Regions from separate parts of the Mesorhizobium sp. NPDC059054 genome, predicted to be linked through region 2. Evidence: riboswitches for the same ligand, from Rfam matches in the RefSeq annotation. Region 2 holds a riboswitch; the other holds the start of a gene.
The links. A riboswitch is a leader RNA that binds a small molecule or an ion and turns the genes downstream of it on or off. The one in region 2 is predicted to bind cobalamin.
Positions count from the first base shown of each region.

Region 1 (7,177 bases), on a different contig from region 2:
ACTCGATGGCGTCGCAGGAAAAGGCGTCACCGGGTTCGGGATCGTTTCCGGGAAAGAAGCTCATCGGACTGCTCCATCTGCTGATGATTTGCAGATCGGAAGTTATACCTCCGTTCCCCTCCGGCAAACCGGCGATGCGGCGACGATCCGTTCACCGATCACCTCAATTCACGAAGCAATGGTTCAATGCCGCGGCCTGCGGATTTCGGCACGCCTGGCCGATCAGCTCTCACAAGACTATTGGGTAGCTACCGGCTTGGGTCCAAACCGCAGGGCCGATTTGGCGCGAGCTTTTGCCGCCACCTCCTCGCGGTTGCGTGGCGGCTGAGTGGTTTCGAGCGCGACAAGCAGGTCATGCGCGGCATGGGCGATGGTGCGCACCGCGTGGTCGAAAACGTCCTTGTTACGCATGGAGGGCTTGTTGGAGCCACTGATCTTGCGCACGAACTGCAGCGCCGCCTCATGAATTTCGGCATCCGTCGCCGACGGTTCGAAGTTGAAGAGCGGCTTGATGTTGCGACACATGGATATTTCTCCCGTTTGGTATGTCCGGCTTTGTCCCTCGTTCCGGTTGGAGCAATTCCAGGAAAGGTGCGTAGCAGTTTACCGTCCTGAATTGCGCGAAAACAAAAGTTAGAGCGTTTCCGCGTTTCGGAAAACCGGAAACGCTCCAGGGGCCTCGCGGCCCTTATTCCCCATCCAGTGGTTCGGTGGCGACCGGCTTGCCGTCGCGGGCGAGCCTGATCTTTTCCACCTTGTCCTCGGCCGCCTTGAGCAGGCGGTCGCAATGCGCTTTCAGCGCCTCGCCGCGCTCGTAAATACGGATCGACTGGTCGAGCGGCACGTCGCCGCGCTCCAGGTCATCGACGATCTTCTCCAGCGCGTCCAACGCTTGTTCGAAGCTCATCGCCTTGACGTCTTCGTTCGCTTCCTCAGCCATGGCTCATCCTTTCATCAGGCGGCCGACATGCGCTGCGACCGAAAATGCCAATCCGTGCAGGTCGTAACCGCCTTCCAGCAGGCTGACCAGCCTGTTTGAACTATGGCGGCGGGCGCGATCCATCAACTGCCCGGTCGCCCAGTCGAAATCGTCCTCGACAAGATTGATCTCGGCCAGCGGATCGCGGTGGTGCGCATCAAAGCCGGCCGAGATGATGATCAGGTCTGGCGCGAAAGAATCAATCGCCGGCAGCACACGTGTGTTGAACGCCTCGCGAAAGATGTCGCTGCCTGTCGCCGGGGCCAGCGGCGCGTTGACGATGTTGCCGGCACCGGTCTCGCTTTTGGCGCCCGTGCCCGGATAAAGCGGCATCTGGTGCGTGGAACAATAGAGCACCGATGGATCGTCCCAGAAGATGTCCTGCGTACCGTTGCCGTGATGCACATCCCAGTCGACGATGGCGACACGCTCGGCGCCGTGCCTCTCCTGCGCGTAGCGTGCGGCTATGGCCGCCGTGTTGAACAGGCAAAACCCCATGGCCGTGGTTTTCTCGGCGTGATGCCCCGGCGGGCGTGCCGCCACGAAGACGTTGTCGGCCTGGCCGGCAAAGACATCGTCGACAGCCACATTGGCCGCGCCGATGGCGGTCAGCGCCGCTTGCCAGCTTTTTGGGCTCGCTACCGTGTCGGAATCGATGACGGCAATGCCGTCTTTCGGGATTGCCTTGCGCACGCGCTCGACGAAATCCTTCGGGTGACAATAGAGAATGGTCGCTTCGTCGCCCATCGGCGCCTCGCGCCGATCGAGAGCGACGAAGGCCTCGTCATCCAGAACCCGCTCGATGGCACGCAGCCTGTCCGGCCGCTCCGGATGGCCGGCGGGCGTGATGTGTTCCAGGAAAATCGGATGCGTGTAAAGGCGGGTCGTCATGGAGCCACCTTATCAGCAATGGCGATGATGGCCACGCGACAAGCATTGGAGCATTTCCGTTTTTCACGGAAATACGGAAACGCTCCAATTTTTTGTTTTAACGCAATTCCGGACGCAAAACCGCTGCGCACTTTTGCTGGAATTGCGCCAGCCTGTTGGGGAAAAGACGGCATCCGACGTCGGGATCAGGGCTGCCTTTGCTCTCGAACCGGGCTATGTTCGCCGCACTGTCAGGTGCCTGCCACGAGGCGGGAGAATCGGGAACACGGTGAAAATCCGTGGCGTGCCCAACGCTGTAAGGGGGACCGCTCGGCAAGAGCCACTGTCCGCAAGTAGGACGGGAAGGCGCCGGCAAGCGGGATGAGCCCAAGCCAGAAGACCGGCCAGGCAGGAATGGTCATCCGCATGGACGGGCGGAGATGCTGTTTCGATCGCAAGGGGAACGCGATGGACGCCGTCCGCAACCATACCTGCCATGCCTTCGGCGACTTTGAACGCGAAGCCATTTACCGCGCCATCTTCACGCGCCGCGACGTACGCAGCCATTTCCAGCCAGATCCGATAGACGACGCGGTGCTTGCCCGCCTGCTTACTGCTGCGCACCACGCCCCATCGGTCGGTTTCATGCAGCCCTGGAACTTCATCGTCATTCGGGATCAGGCACGACGCGAAGCCGTGCGTGACCTTTTCCTGACTGCCCGATCCCAGGAACTGCCTCATATCGCAGAGGAACGGCAGGCTCTCTACCGTAAGCTCAGGCTGGAGGGCATCTGCGAAAGCGCGCTCAACCTATGCATCACCTGCGATCGGCGGCGCAGCGAAGGCTCGCCGCTCGGCCGGTGGCACAACCCACAGATGGATCTCTTCAGCACGGTCTGCGCCGTACAGAATTTCTGGCTCGCCGCGCGGGCCGAAGGGATCGGAGTTGGCTGGGTGAGCATCCTCGACGCCGACGCGCTCAAACAGTTGCTCGGCATTCCCGATCATGTCGTGCCCGTCGCCTATCTTTGCGTCGGCCATGTCTCGGAATTCGCAGCAGGGCCAGATCTCGAACGCAAAGGCTGGGCATCACGCCTGCCGCTCTCAGACCTCATCATGAGCGAGACCTATTCTGGCGTCGGCGAAGATGCCCTCAAAGCTGCGGCCAGTGCCAGCCAAGGGTAAAAGAGTTCAGGCGGAAACCTTGTCGTCCGCCAGCAAGCCTTCCATGAGCGCGCGGAAGGCCTTGATCGCCTTGATAGAGGTCGCGCCAGGATCGTCGGAATTGGCAACCCACTGCGCGGCATAGAGCGAGGCACCGCTGATCAGCCGAGCCATGGCTTCCGGATCCATCTCGCGGACAACCCCCTCCTCTTTCAAGGCAGCAAGGTTCCTTGTTAGGGACGAGATACAGTTATTGGCATTGGGCCAAAGCGCCGGGTCGCCGAGTACAGCCGGGCCGTCGCGCAGGACGATGCGCTGGACTTCCGGGTCCAGCGCCATTTCCACATAGCCGATGTTCTCGTCCAGGAAGCCTTGCCAGCGTGTCTTGGCTTTGGCCGAGATGGCATTGAGGCGCGTGCACATCTCAGTGTCGATCTGGGCGACGACGGCCTCGAACAGCCCCTTCTTGTCGCCGAAATGGTGATAAAGAGCGCCCCGCGTCAGCCCTGCCTCCGCGGTGAAATCATCCATCGACGCGTTCGCATAACCGACCGTCGCAAACGCCCGGCGCGCAGCCGCGATCAGCTTTGCCCGCGTTTCGGCAATCATCTCGCTACGAGGTTTGTGGGCAGTCCTCATCGTTTTTTCCTTTTGCCGCTTCGCTTTCTACATACGTCGCGTATATTTTTTTACATACGCGCCGTATATTAATTGACATACGAGACGTATGCAATTATCTCATTCGCATACGCCACGTATGTAAGTGGCGCACCCTCAAATTTCCAGGAGTGCTCCCATGCGCAATCCTTATGGTGAAATCTTCAGAGTCCCCGGAGCCAAGGGCTTCGCCGCCGCGGCCTTCATTGCCCGGCTGCCTATCGCCATGGCGCCCATCGGCATTGTCGCGATGCTCTCCCAGGCACGCGGCGAATATTGGCTGGCGGGTGCGGTATCAGCCACCTTCGCCTTGACCAACGCTTTTGCCGCCCCGCAAATCTCGCGATGGATCGACCGGCTCGGTCAGACCGCCGTGGCGGCTCCCACGACGATCATCTCCGTCATCGCCTTCATCGCCCTGCTCGCAGCCACCCACTATGACTGGCCGAGCTGGACGCTGTTCGCTTCGGCATTCCTGGCGGCCGCAATGCCCAGCGTGCCGGCCATGGTGCGGGCGCGCTGGACGGAAAAGTTCCGCGATCGTCCGGAACTCAACACGGCCTTCGCTTTCGAGTCGGTTGCCGACGAACTGGTCTATATCGCCGGCGCCTCGCTTTCGGTGGGCCTCAGCGTGGCTCTCTTCCCGGAAGCCGGTATGCTGGCCAGCACGCTTCTCCTGGCCCTCGGCATGGCCGCTTTCATCTTGCAGCGGTCCAGTGAGCCCAAAATACGTCAGCCAGAACACGGCAGCGGCGGCTCGGCGATCATGCTGCGTCCCGTCCAGATCATAACGCTGGCGCTTATCTTCGTCGGCGCGATCTTCGCCACAGCCGAGGTAAGCTCGGTGGCCATCACCAAGGAACTCGGCCAGCCGACCGCTGCCAGCCTGGTCATCGGCGTCTATGCCGCCGGTTCCTTCATCGTCGGCCTCATCGTCGGCGCGTTGAACCTCCAGGCTCCGAAACAGCGGCTGCTCGCCCTTTCGATCGCCATCGTTGCCTTGACCACTCTGCCGTTGCTCGTCGCCAACACCGTTCCGCTGCTGGCGCTCGCTGTCTTCGTCAGCGGCGTGGCGATCTCGCCCACCTTCATCATGGCCTTCGGCCTGATCGAGCGGCGCGTGCCCGAAGCCATGCTGACCGAAGGCATCACCTGGGTGATGACTGGCATCGGCATCGGCATGGCGTTGGGTGCATTCGTGGCGGGCTGGGTGGTCGACAACTATGGCGCGCAGAACGGTTTCTGGGTCTCCGTGGCGGCTGGCACGATCGCCTTCGTGATCGTGCTTCTCGGCCAGAAGACACTCGCCGGCGAGACGGAAAGCGAATTATCGCAAGCTGCCCCGCAAGCAGCGGAGTGACATTCGCCGAGACCTAGGACAACGACCCAAACAGGACCAACGAGCCGCCTTCTCAGGCGGCTCGACTGCCTTTGAAATCTCAACTATTCCCGGTGACGACCATGCGTAATCCGTACAGCGAAATTTTCCAGGCGCCCGGCGCCAAGGCGTTTTCCGCGGCCGGCTTCGTTGCCCGCTTTCCGCTCTCCATGATCACGCTCGGCATCGTGACGATGCTGTCCGAAACACATGGCGAATACTGGCTTGCTGGCGCGGTCTCGGCCACCTTCGCGCTGGCAAGCGGCTTGATCGCGCCGCAGGTGTCGCGGCTAGTCGACCGGCACGGCCAGCGCCGTGTTCTTGTGCCCGCGACGCTGATCGCGGTTTCGGCACTGATCAGCCTGATGGTGGCAACCCATTTGAAGGCGCCCAACTGGACGCTGTTCCTTTTCGCGATCCTCAGCGGCGCGATACCGAGCTTCAGTTCCTTCGTCAGGGCACGATGGACCGAGCTTTACCGTGGCACCTCGAAGCTGCACACGGCGTTTGCCTTTGAGTCCGTGGTCGACGAAGTCATGTTCATGGTCGGTCCGATCCTCGCGATCGGCCTGAGCGTCACCATCTTCCCCGAAGCCGGGCCATTGGCCGCCACGATCTTTCTTCTTGTCGGCAGCCTGCTGTTTGCTGCCCAGAGATCCACCGAGCCACCGATCCATGCGCGGGAGAACAACGGCGGTCGCTCCGTCATCCGCCTCGGTTCGCTGCAGATCATCGTGCTGACCCTGGCGTCCATCGGCGCGATCTTCGGCACAGCGGAAGTGGCTGCAGTCGCCTTCGCGGAAGCCCAAGGCAACAAAGCGGCCGCAAGCCTTACCCTGTCGGCCTATGCGGCCGGCTCACTCGTTGCCGGCCTGGCCTTCGGCATGTTGAAGCTCAAGCTGCCACTTGCCCGGCAATTGCTCGTCACGATAGCGCTGGCGGCCCTCACCACTTTGCCGCTGCTCATCGTGGGCAGCATCCCCATGCTTTCACTGGTGTTTTTCGTCGCGGGCGTGGCCGTTTCGCCGACCATCATCACCTCGATGGCGCTGGTTGAAAAACTCGTACCGTCCTCCAAGCTCACCGAAGGCATGACCTGGGCGATCACCGGCATCGGTATCGGCATGGCCGCAGGTTCAGCGGCCGCAGGCTGGGTGATCGACGCCTACGGTCCGACCAGCGGCTTCCTGGTTTCGATCACGGCTGGCATTGTCGCCTTGATTGTCGCATTGGCCGGTCAGCGCAACCTGCAACATTCTGTGCACGACACGACCGCCCCGGTTTTGGCTTGAGCGGCTTCATCGAAACGGACGCGATATGGCGCCCTGTTGCCGATCAGAGAATTTCCGTCCTGGCGATGCGGATGCCGAAGCCTTCCAGGCCGACATAATGCCGCTCGCGCGAAGCAATCAGATTGATCGATGAAATGCCGAGATCCTTGAGTATCTGCGCGCCAAGTCCGATCTCGCGCCATTCGTTCTCGCGCCGGCGCGCTTCCTCGTGGTCCTCGCGCTCTGCGCCTGCCTGCCGGTTGCGGCCACCATGGCTACCGACGCCGGTGGATCCCTCGCGCAGATAAACGATGACCCCGCGCTTGCGCTCTCCGAGCGCCTTCATGATGTCGGCAAGAACTGTGTGCGTGCCGAAGACGTCCGTCGTGACATCTTCCAGATGCAGGCGCACCGGCACTTCCTCGCCGTCACGAATGTCGCCGTAGACGATTGCAAGATGATGCATCGCTTCCCAGGGCAGCGAATAAGCGATCGCGGTTGCCTTGCCCCCAGGCGTGTCGATGTCCGAGCAGGCGACGCGCTCGACCAACGTTTCCTTGCGCTGGCGGTAGGCAATGAGATCGGCCACCGAGACCTGCTTCAGCCCATGCTCCTCGGCGAAGGCTGCCACTTCAGGCCCGCGCTTGACGGTGCCATCGTCATTGACCAGTTCGGAAATGACCCCGACCGGCGGCAGGCCGGCCAATTTGCACAGATCGACCGCGGCTTCCGTATGGCCGGAGCGCATCAGCACGCCGCCTTCCCGTGCGATCAGCGGAAAGATGTGGCCGGGACGCACGAAATCGCTGCCTGCGACGTTGCCATTGGCCAGGTTACGCACGGTAAGCGTGCGATCCT
Region 1 covers NZ_JBHYHV010000001.1:449,714-456,890, reverse strand. Annotated here, with positions in the region: gene ACFWXH_RS02200 (pirin family protein) at 1-64, opposite strand, end outside; gene ACFWXH_RS02195 (DUF2277 domain-containing protein) at 238-525, opposite strand; gene ACFWXH_RS02190 (exodeoxyribonuclease VII small subunit) at 689-940, opposite strand; gene ACFWXH_RS02185 (histone deacetylase family protein) at 944-1,870, opposite strand; cobalamin riboswitch at 2,086-2,273, shown strand; gene bluB (5,6-dimethylbenzimidazole synthase) at 2,318-3,034, shown strand; gene ACFWXH_RS02175 (TetR/AcrR family transcriptional regulator) at 3,041-3,652, opposite strand; gene ACFWXH_RS02170 (MFS transporter) at 3,810-5,030, shown strand; gene ACFWXH_RS02165 (MFS transporter) at 5,132-6,340, shown strand; gene ribB (3,4-dihydroxy-2-butanone-4-phosphate synthase) at 6,384-7,177, opposite strand, start outside.
Region 1: it holds a riboswitch for cobalamin, as region 2 does, so the genes downstream of both, bluB (5,6-dimethylbenzimidazole synthase) here and ACFWXH_RS22390 (hypothetical protein) in region 2, are expected to answer to the same signal.

Region 2 (7,177 bases):
GATCGCCTTGAACAGCGTCGACTTGCCCGAGCCGTTGACGCCGACCAGCGCCGTGATCGTGCCGGTCGGGATCTCGAAGCTGGCATCATGCATCGCCGTCAGGCCGTTGCGATAGGTGACGGTCGCATCCCTGACCGAGATGCCGGTCTCTGAAGCCAATGGGGCGAAGCTCTTGAAGCGAGCCGTCATTGCGAGATGCCTTCGGCCAGACCCTGCCTTATCGTATCGGAAGTGACGCGAAGCAGATCGATATAGGTGGGCACCGGCCCATCGGCCTCGCTCAGTGAATCGACATAAAGGACGCCGCCGTAATGGGCACCCGTCTCGCGGGCGACCTGCCGCGCGGGCTTGTCCGAAACGGTGCTTTCGCTGAAGACCGCGACGATGCCATTGGCCCTGACGGCATCGATCACCTTGCGGACCTGCTGGGGCGTGCCCTGCTGGTCGGCATTGATCGGCCACAGATAGAGTTCCTGCATGCCGAAATCGCGCGCCAGATAGCTGAAGGCGCCTTCGCTGGACACCAGCCAGCGCTTGTCTTGCGGGATTTCCTCGAGCTTCTGCCGGATCGGCGCGATCGTCGCCTCGATCTTCTGCTTGTAGGCTTCCGCATTGGCCCGGTAGGTGTCGGCGTTGGCCGGATCGTATTTGGTGAAGGCGTCGCGGATGTTGTCGACATAGATCAGTGCATTCTTTGGCGACATCCAGGCATGTGGATTGGGCTTGCCGGTATAGGGTCCTTCGGCGATGCCCATAGGCTCGACTGCTTCGGAAACGACTGCGCCCGGCACGTCATGCAGGTTCTGGAAGAACTTCTCGAACCACAGTTCGAGATTGAGGCCGTTCCACAGGATGAGTTTCGCGCCCTGCGCGCGCTGGATGTCGCCCGGCGTGGGCGCATAATTGTGGATCTCGGCGCCCGGCTTGGTGATCGATTCCACGATCGCGGCGTCACCCGCGACATTCTTTGCCATGTCGGCGATCACCGTGAAGGTGGTCACGACCTTGAACTTCTCCTGCGCGGATGCCGGTGCGATCGCCAGCACGGCAGTGATCGCCGCTCCTATCGCTGCGGCCAGGATCGATCGTCTCATTCCATCGGGCATGACGGTTCCTTTTTGCGAACAATTCTCATTTGCATCTGACCTTTGATGCAAATGAGAATTGTTTGCAATAAGAATCTGGCCGTGCGGTCGACCGGTGTGGACCTCAGCCTTCTCAAGAAGCGCTGTTCGGGTCTTTTTTCCGAAGCATCGCCTCGACGATCCAGCCTCGGCCCTGAAGCGCTTCTTCACGAACCCGTTCGAGTTCGTCGACGATGTCGCGCAGCCTGCCCGAGACAAGCACGTCGTCCGGCATCCCCGCATAGAGGGTCCAATGCATGTCGCCGGCAGGGGCGTCCAACTGGTCGGACGCATCCAGCATGAACACGGTGCTCTCCGCATTGTTGGGGAAGCTGCTCGCGATGCAACGCCCCGTCGCCGTCAGGATCGATCGGCCGATATTGCAGAGCGCGACCTTGTGCGCTGGCGCCAGCGCCTGGATGTCGCTGTTGCCCGGGATCACTTCATGGTCGAGCTCGAAGCCTCCCATCGATCGGAGCTGTCGCAGAATTCGCTGCACGGTTTCGTAAAGCGACCGTTCGCTCCAGACGAGGAATGCACCGGCTTCGGAAGCATCCACTGCCTCGATGGACAGTCCACCCAGTCGAAGGTCGGCCGCAGCTGTATCGTCACTTCGGGCCGGTTCTCGAAACGGCGCAGTGCGGAACGGCCGACCCCGCACATAACACTCGATGATCTCCGCGCGAACACGGGCGAGTTCATCCGTCTTCATCCCCTTGTTGGGGATGAAGAACAAGGTCACATGGCCCTTGGCGTCGATCGCCTGCACCGTCGTGAAGTCCGGATTGCCGGCACCGATACCGAGGATGAGGACTTTGCGCCTCATTGCCGAGGCAGGATCGTCAATCCCGGAACGGCCGACCCTCGCAAGCCTTCGAACAGTTCGAGAAGCTTTTGCGGTCCGGGATGGTTTCCCTGGTATCGCTGCAGTTTACGGATCTCGATTTCCGCAGCCTCAGCGAGATCTGCGCCGCCGGGTTGGGCCAGCAGCCAGGACAGGAACACGTCTTCCGGCTGCGACGAAGCGAACCCACCGGCATGTCTTCCCTGCATGTTCAGTCCCATGCCAGCGCTCCGAGTCGCGCACAGCGGCGGTTGGCAATGAAATGCATATATGGCGTCGCCGAGCCGTTGCGTCGGATCGCCTTGTAGGCGGCGTGTGGCGAGCCGTGGCTTTCGGCAAGGCGTGGAATTTTGGGAACTCCCTTCGTGGAGAGTGCAGTCGTGGCCATGTCATCCCCGTGGCGTTGTGGACGGGGGAGTTTGGGGGAACGCATTGGCCATTTCGGACGCAGCGACGCCCAGCCAAGCGCACCGCCGGGACACCCCGCCCGAGGTTCGTTTCTCGTCTGTCGCGGCAGGTCTCCTGGCTTGCAGGTCATTGCCCTTGTCGGCCTTCCCGGTGCGTTGCGGCACCAGTGGCATTCTTCGACGCGGGCTCACTGCTTACAGTTGCGGGGGCAGCACCGGCTTTGCACCGACTTCCCTCTTAGCTCCCGAACCGAACGACTCGGGAGAACCTCGACGTCGATATCTAGTATATGACATCGACTCGATGTCAACGTTTGGTGCGGGTGGCTGCCGATCCGAGGATATCGGGAGTGGACAGCGCACGGCCTGCCGGCTGTGTGAGCCATCTCGTTGACGCGTGAGGCTTCAAGGCGGCCCATGCGTGGCGACACGGTCAAAATGGTTGAAGAAGCGCCAAGCATCCGCTTCTATATGTTCATGGTTCGACATTCGCTGAGATCGACAGTCCGTCAAATCTGGGTCCGCCTGCTCGCCGCGCTCGGTATCTTCGCCGCCATTGCCGTCGCCTGGTGGATGAAGGTGGAAGACGCGCGTGTTCCGGACGCTCCGCCGCAGGTCGCCTTTGGCGAGCCCGTCAATGTGGGGCGGGCTATCCTCGTCCCATACAAGCTTACCATCGAGAATGCCGCGCCCTCAGCGACCGGCTCGCAGCGGAAGCTCGTCCTCACGGGACAGCTCGAGAGTGTGACCGGTTCGAGTCAGGTTTCGATTTTCGGATCGCCGGAGAAACTGCCCGCTCTCTCTTCCGGCGGAATGACTTTTCCTGCGCCCAAGGTCTATCTCGTCCGCGACAAGGAACCGCTGAAGCAGCTTCACCCGCGCATCCGCGAACTCGTCTCGATCGTCTGGGACATTCCGGAGGGCTGGACTGAACAGGATGTCACGATCGGATTCAGCACGCAGCAATTCAAGCTCAAGGACAATCTCTATGCGAAGGCGAGCTGGCTGCAGTTTCATCCGAGTGGCACCTTGAGCGCGCGGCCGGAGCGCGGTGCATGAATCATTTCGTCAACCTCGTGGTCGTCGTGCTCGGCGGCGGATTGCTGGGCATGATGATGAACACGCTGCCGAGCTATGACAGCAGCTTCCAACCCTTCGGTGTCCGCGCCGGTGAAAACGGCGTTGGGGAAGGGCGTCTCTTTACGGCCGAACTGGCTGGCTTGAGGTCGAGCGGCACTATTTCCTACGCGCAGTTCGGCAAGGAGGTCGTTCGCGACACCTCTGCGATTTTCCTGGTCGCCGAGCTTGCGATTTCCGCGCGTGAGAAGTCGCAGCAGGTCGAGGCGATCTGGCTTGGCGCAACAGGTCGCCAGTACGTCCAGTCCGCCCGTATCGAAAGCTTCCCGCGCGCCCTGTCCTTGGCCCAGTTCGAGCCGGGGCTGAAGGGGCAGGCATTTGCCGTGTTCGAACTGCCCGAAGACGAGATCGCGGGAGGGCAACTGGTGCTGATGGCGCGCGGCAGCATGCTCATGGACAGCGCTGTGCACCTTCCCGCGCCGAAAGTGCTGCCGGCCAGGCAGGTTTCGCTGAGGCTCGAGCCATGAGACGGATCTTCTGGCTCGGGGCTACGCTCGTTTTATTCGCGACTACGCTTGGCCTGACCGCATGGTCCGATTTCAAGGATCTTGGCCATCAACGGGAATGGGATGTCGTTGCAGCCCAGGCTGCCGAAGCAGAATTGGCGGGCATTCGTGTCGGTGTGCGGGAAGCGCGGGCCGCGGTTGTCGACGCCAAGCCGGACCGCGCATTCCTTTTCGTGCGTTTCAATCTGGAGGGCTCGCCTGAGGCCGCGAAGTCATGGATCGATTGCAGCGCCAGCCTGCAAGGAGCGGGTGGAGAAACCTGGCTGCCTCTCTACGACTATCGGATACGCGGCGCGGTCAAGATCCTGGCATCGGACGGGAAGGACAACGGCAATTGCAATCCGGGCGCTGTCTCGGGCACTGGGCCGGTGACGTTTGACCAGATCTACCGCCTGCCGACAGCGTCCCTCGACAATCTGACCTTGCACGTCTCGGGCTATGGAACACGCCCGTCTGCCCTCGCATTCAAACTCGAGCCGACCATTCGCACCTTCAAGTCCGAATAGGTCGCCGCTCAGCCCTGCGGCGTGGGCGCGACGGCTTGCCTCTGAGCACGGCCGGCCAGTTCCAGGCCAGCCGCGAGGACGCAGAACTGCACGACCACGACGATGAGGCCGTCCTGTGGTTGGCCGGGAACGCCAAAGAGGATGTTCAAAGGCCGTTCGGCGAGACGCCAGACCCACTGGTCCTGGGGACCAATGAGCTGCGACGCCCCGATCCAGGCCCAGCGTCCCAGCCAGTCGACGAGACGCCACAATAGGATGACGGAGACGGTGAGCGCGACGCCGGCCGAGGCAGCCAGCATCAACCCGTTGACGACCGCGTGCCACCTCTTGACCGCTCCGCCCCAGAAATAGCCGATGAAATCGGTGACCGGTTTCGGCAGGCTGGTCCAGCGTTTCAGCGCACTGCTCGTCACGCGTTCGGTCGTGCTGGTCATCATGTTCAGATCATGGCCATAGATGATGGCGCCGAGGTTGAACCAGATCAGCGGCAAGGCCGAATACCAGAACAGCAATGTCAGCCACTCGGAGAGCTTGAATTCCGCGGGCCAGTCCATCGGATGGGCTCCGGGGGTGACGACCTCGGCGCGGGCCGCCGGGATCAGCGATCGCAGAAGCTCCTGTGGTGATGGCCAGTGCGCAAGCCATTTGACGAACTGATCCTGCCAGCCCGCGATCAGATAGAGGCCGAGCAGCGCCCACGCCGTTTCGCAGGCGACGATGAACAGCGGCCACAGGCGGTTGCCGGTGCGCTTGTGGAGTTCCTTTGCGATCCGACGCAGCCCCCATATGATGACGACCGCGACGACGATCCACAAAGAACTCTCCACCTCCAGGGCGGTGGGACCGAAACTGTCCGGCTTCAGGAAATCGATCCGGCTCATCTGGGTGTCGAGGAACAGTTTCGAATAGTCGCGCAAGGTGTTCGACAGGAAACCCCAGCCTGCATAATAGCCGTAGAACGGGATGAGGACGGCCAGCAGGGCGCCGGCGAAGAAGCCGCCGTCGCGGGTCTCGGCTTCGGTGGTTTCCGTCTCGGCAATCTGATGCCGTCTTCGCAGCAGCGGCAGTCCGTCGCGCAGGACGATGAACATCGCGGCGAAGACCAGGAGCTGCAGCAGGATGATGGGCGCGAGTGCGATCAGGCCCGCAAACCGGCTATGGAGGCCGACTTCGACAGCACCGCGCAGCAGCAGGATGTTGAGGAGGTAGCTTCCCATCCAGATGGTGCTGAGAGGCGCACCGAAGCGCCAGAGAAGGTTGGTGGCCAGCGCGATGTGGCTGCCGACGGTACGCAAGGCTTCGGGCATGTATCGTCGCGGGCCCCTGACGATTGCTGTCTGGTTGTCGAGGCCCCCACCCGTCCGTGGGCATTCTAGACTGCTCACATTCCATGTCGCAAGAAGCCGGCTGTGGGTGCCGGATCGAGTGGATCGGCCGCGCGCGAGACAGGACTGCGTGGCGGAGCCTGTGCTGGCCAGTCCGAATCAGTGCCTTGTCGCCTTTGAGCCAGCCGGATCGTTGGCCGGCTTTTCAGAGCCGAAGGTCAATCCTGATGCGGCATCGACGTGGTTTTACGTTCGGAACCGCGCACCCCCATCTGTTCGTGCCCGGGTCGTGCAAAACGGCGCGGCCCCTGCGTTTCGGCCCGCAGATCCGGTGTCGTTGGTGGCATATGACCGGGCGTGTCGAACCTCCTTCGGGAGCATGGCGTTAACCTTTTGTTAACCATTTCGCCCATACATCTTGGCAATCAAAAATTAACCAAGATCACCATCGTGTTAACGAAACCCCGGCCCATCCGCCTCAAGGGGCGGTCCTTCCTTGCCCTGTCGCTCGCCCCGGAGCTTCCTCTAGAGGATTGGCTGGCCGGGCTCGACGACCTCGCCGCACGCTCCGCCGGCTTCTTCCTGCGGCGGCCCGTGGTGCTCGATGTAGACGGCCTCGACATCAACAAGGCGGAACTGCGCAAGCTGGTCGACGATCTTGGCCAGCGCAAGGTCCGCGTCATGGGCATCGAAGGCGCGCGGCACTCGCTGCTCGGACCGGACATGCCGCCAGCCATGAACGACGGGCGCCCGGCCTCGGATTTCGAGCCGCCGGCCGAAGGCGAGACGGATGAGGCGGCCGAAGCGCAGGATGCTCCTGCGGTGGAAACGGTCATGGCAGCCCGGCCGCCGGTACAGGCCACCGGTTCGCTGGTCGTCACCGAACCGGTCCGCTCCGGCCAGTCGGTGTTCTTCCCGGAGGGGGACGTCACCATCGTCGGTTCGGTCGCATCGGGCGCGGAAGTCGTCGCTGGCGGCTCGATCCACGTCTACGGCACGCTGAGAGGGCGAGCGCTCGCCGGCACCACCGGCAACGGTTCGGCGCGCATCTTCTGCCGCAAGCTGGAAGCCGAGATGATGGCGATCGACGGTTTCTACCTGACCGCGGAGGACATGGAACCGGATCTGCGGGGACGAGCGGTGCAGGTCTGGCTGGAAGGCCATGCACTCAAGACGGCAATTCTAGGCTGACCTTAACGAGGTCCATAAAGGAGAGGTCAATGGGCAAGGTTATCGTGGTGACATCCGGCAAGGGCGGTGTGGGCAAGACCACCTCCTCGGCCGCGCTGGGCGCCGCACTGGCGCAGAACGGCGAAAAGGTCGTGGTC
Region 2 covers NZ_JBHYHV010000005.1:287,700-294,876, reverse strand. Annotated here, with positions in the region: gene ACFWXH_RS22405 (manganese/iron ABC transporter ATP-binding protein) at 1-189, opposite strand, end outside; gene ACFWXH_RS22400 (metal ABC transporter substrate-binding protein) at 186-1,106, opposite strand; gene ACFWXH_RS22395 (SAM-dependent methyltransferase) at 1,219-1,950, opposite strand; gene ACFWXH_RS22390 (hypothetical protein) at 1,947-2,189, opposite strand; cobalamin riboswitch at 2,463-2,663, opposite strand; gene ACFWXH_RS22385 (hypothetical protein) at 2,793-3,434, shown strand; gene ACFWXH_RS22380 (hypothetical protein) at 3,431-3,979, shown strand; gene ACFWXH_RS22375 (hypothetical protein) at 3,976-4,524, shown strand; gene ACFWXH_RS22370 (hypothetical protein) at 4,533-5,831, opposite strand; gene minC (septum site-determining protein MinC) at 6,291-7,040, shown strand; gene minD (septum site-determining protein MinD) at 7,070-7,177, shown strand, end outside.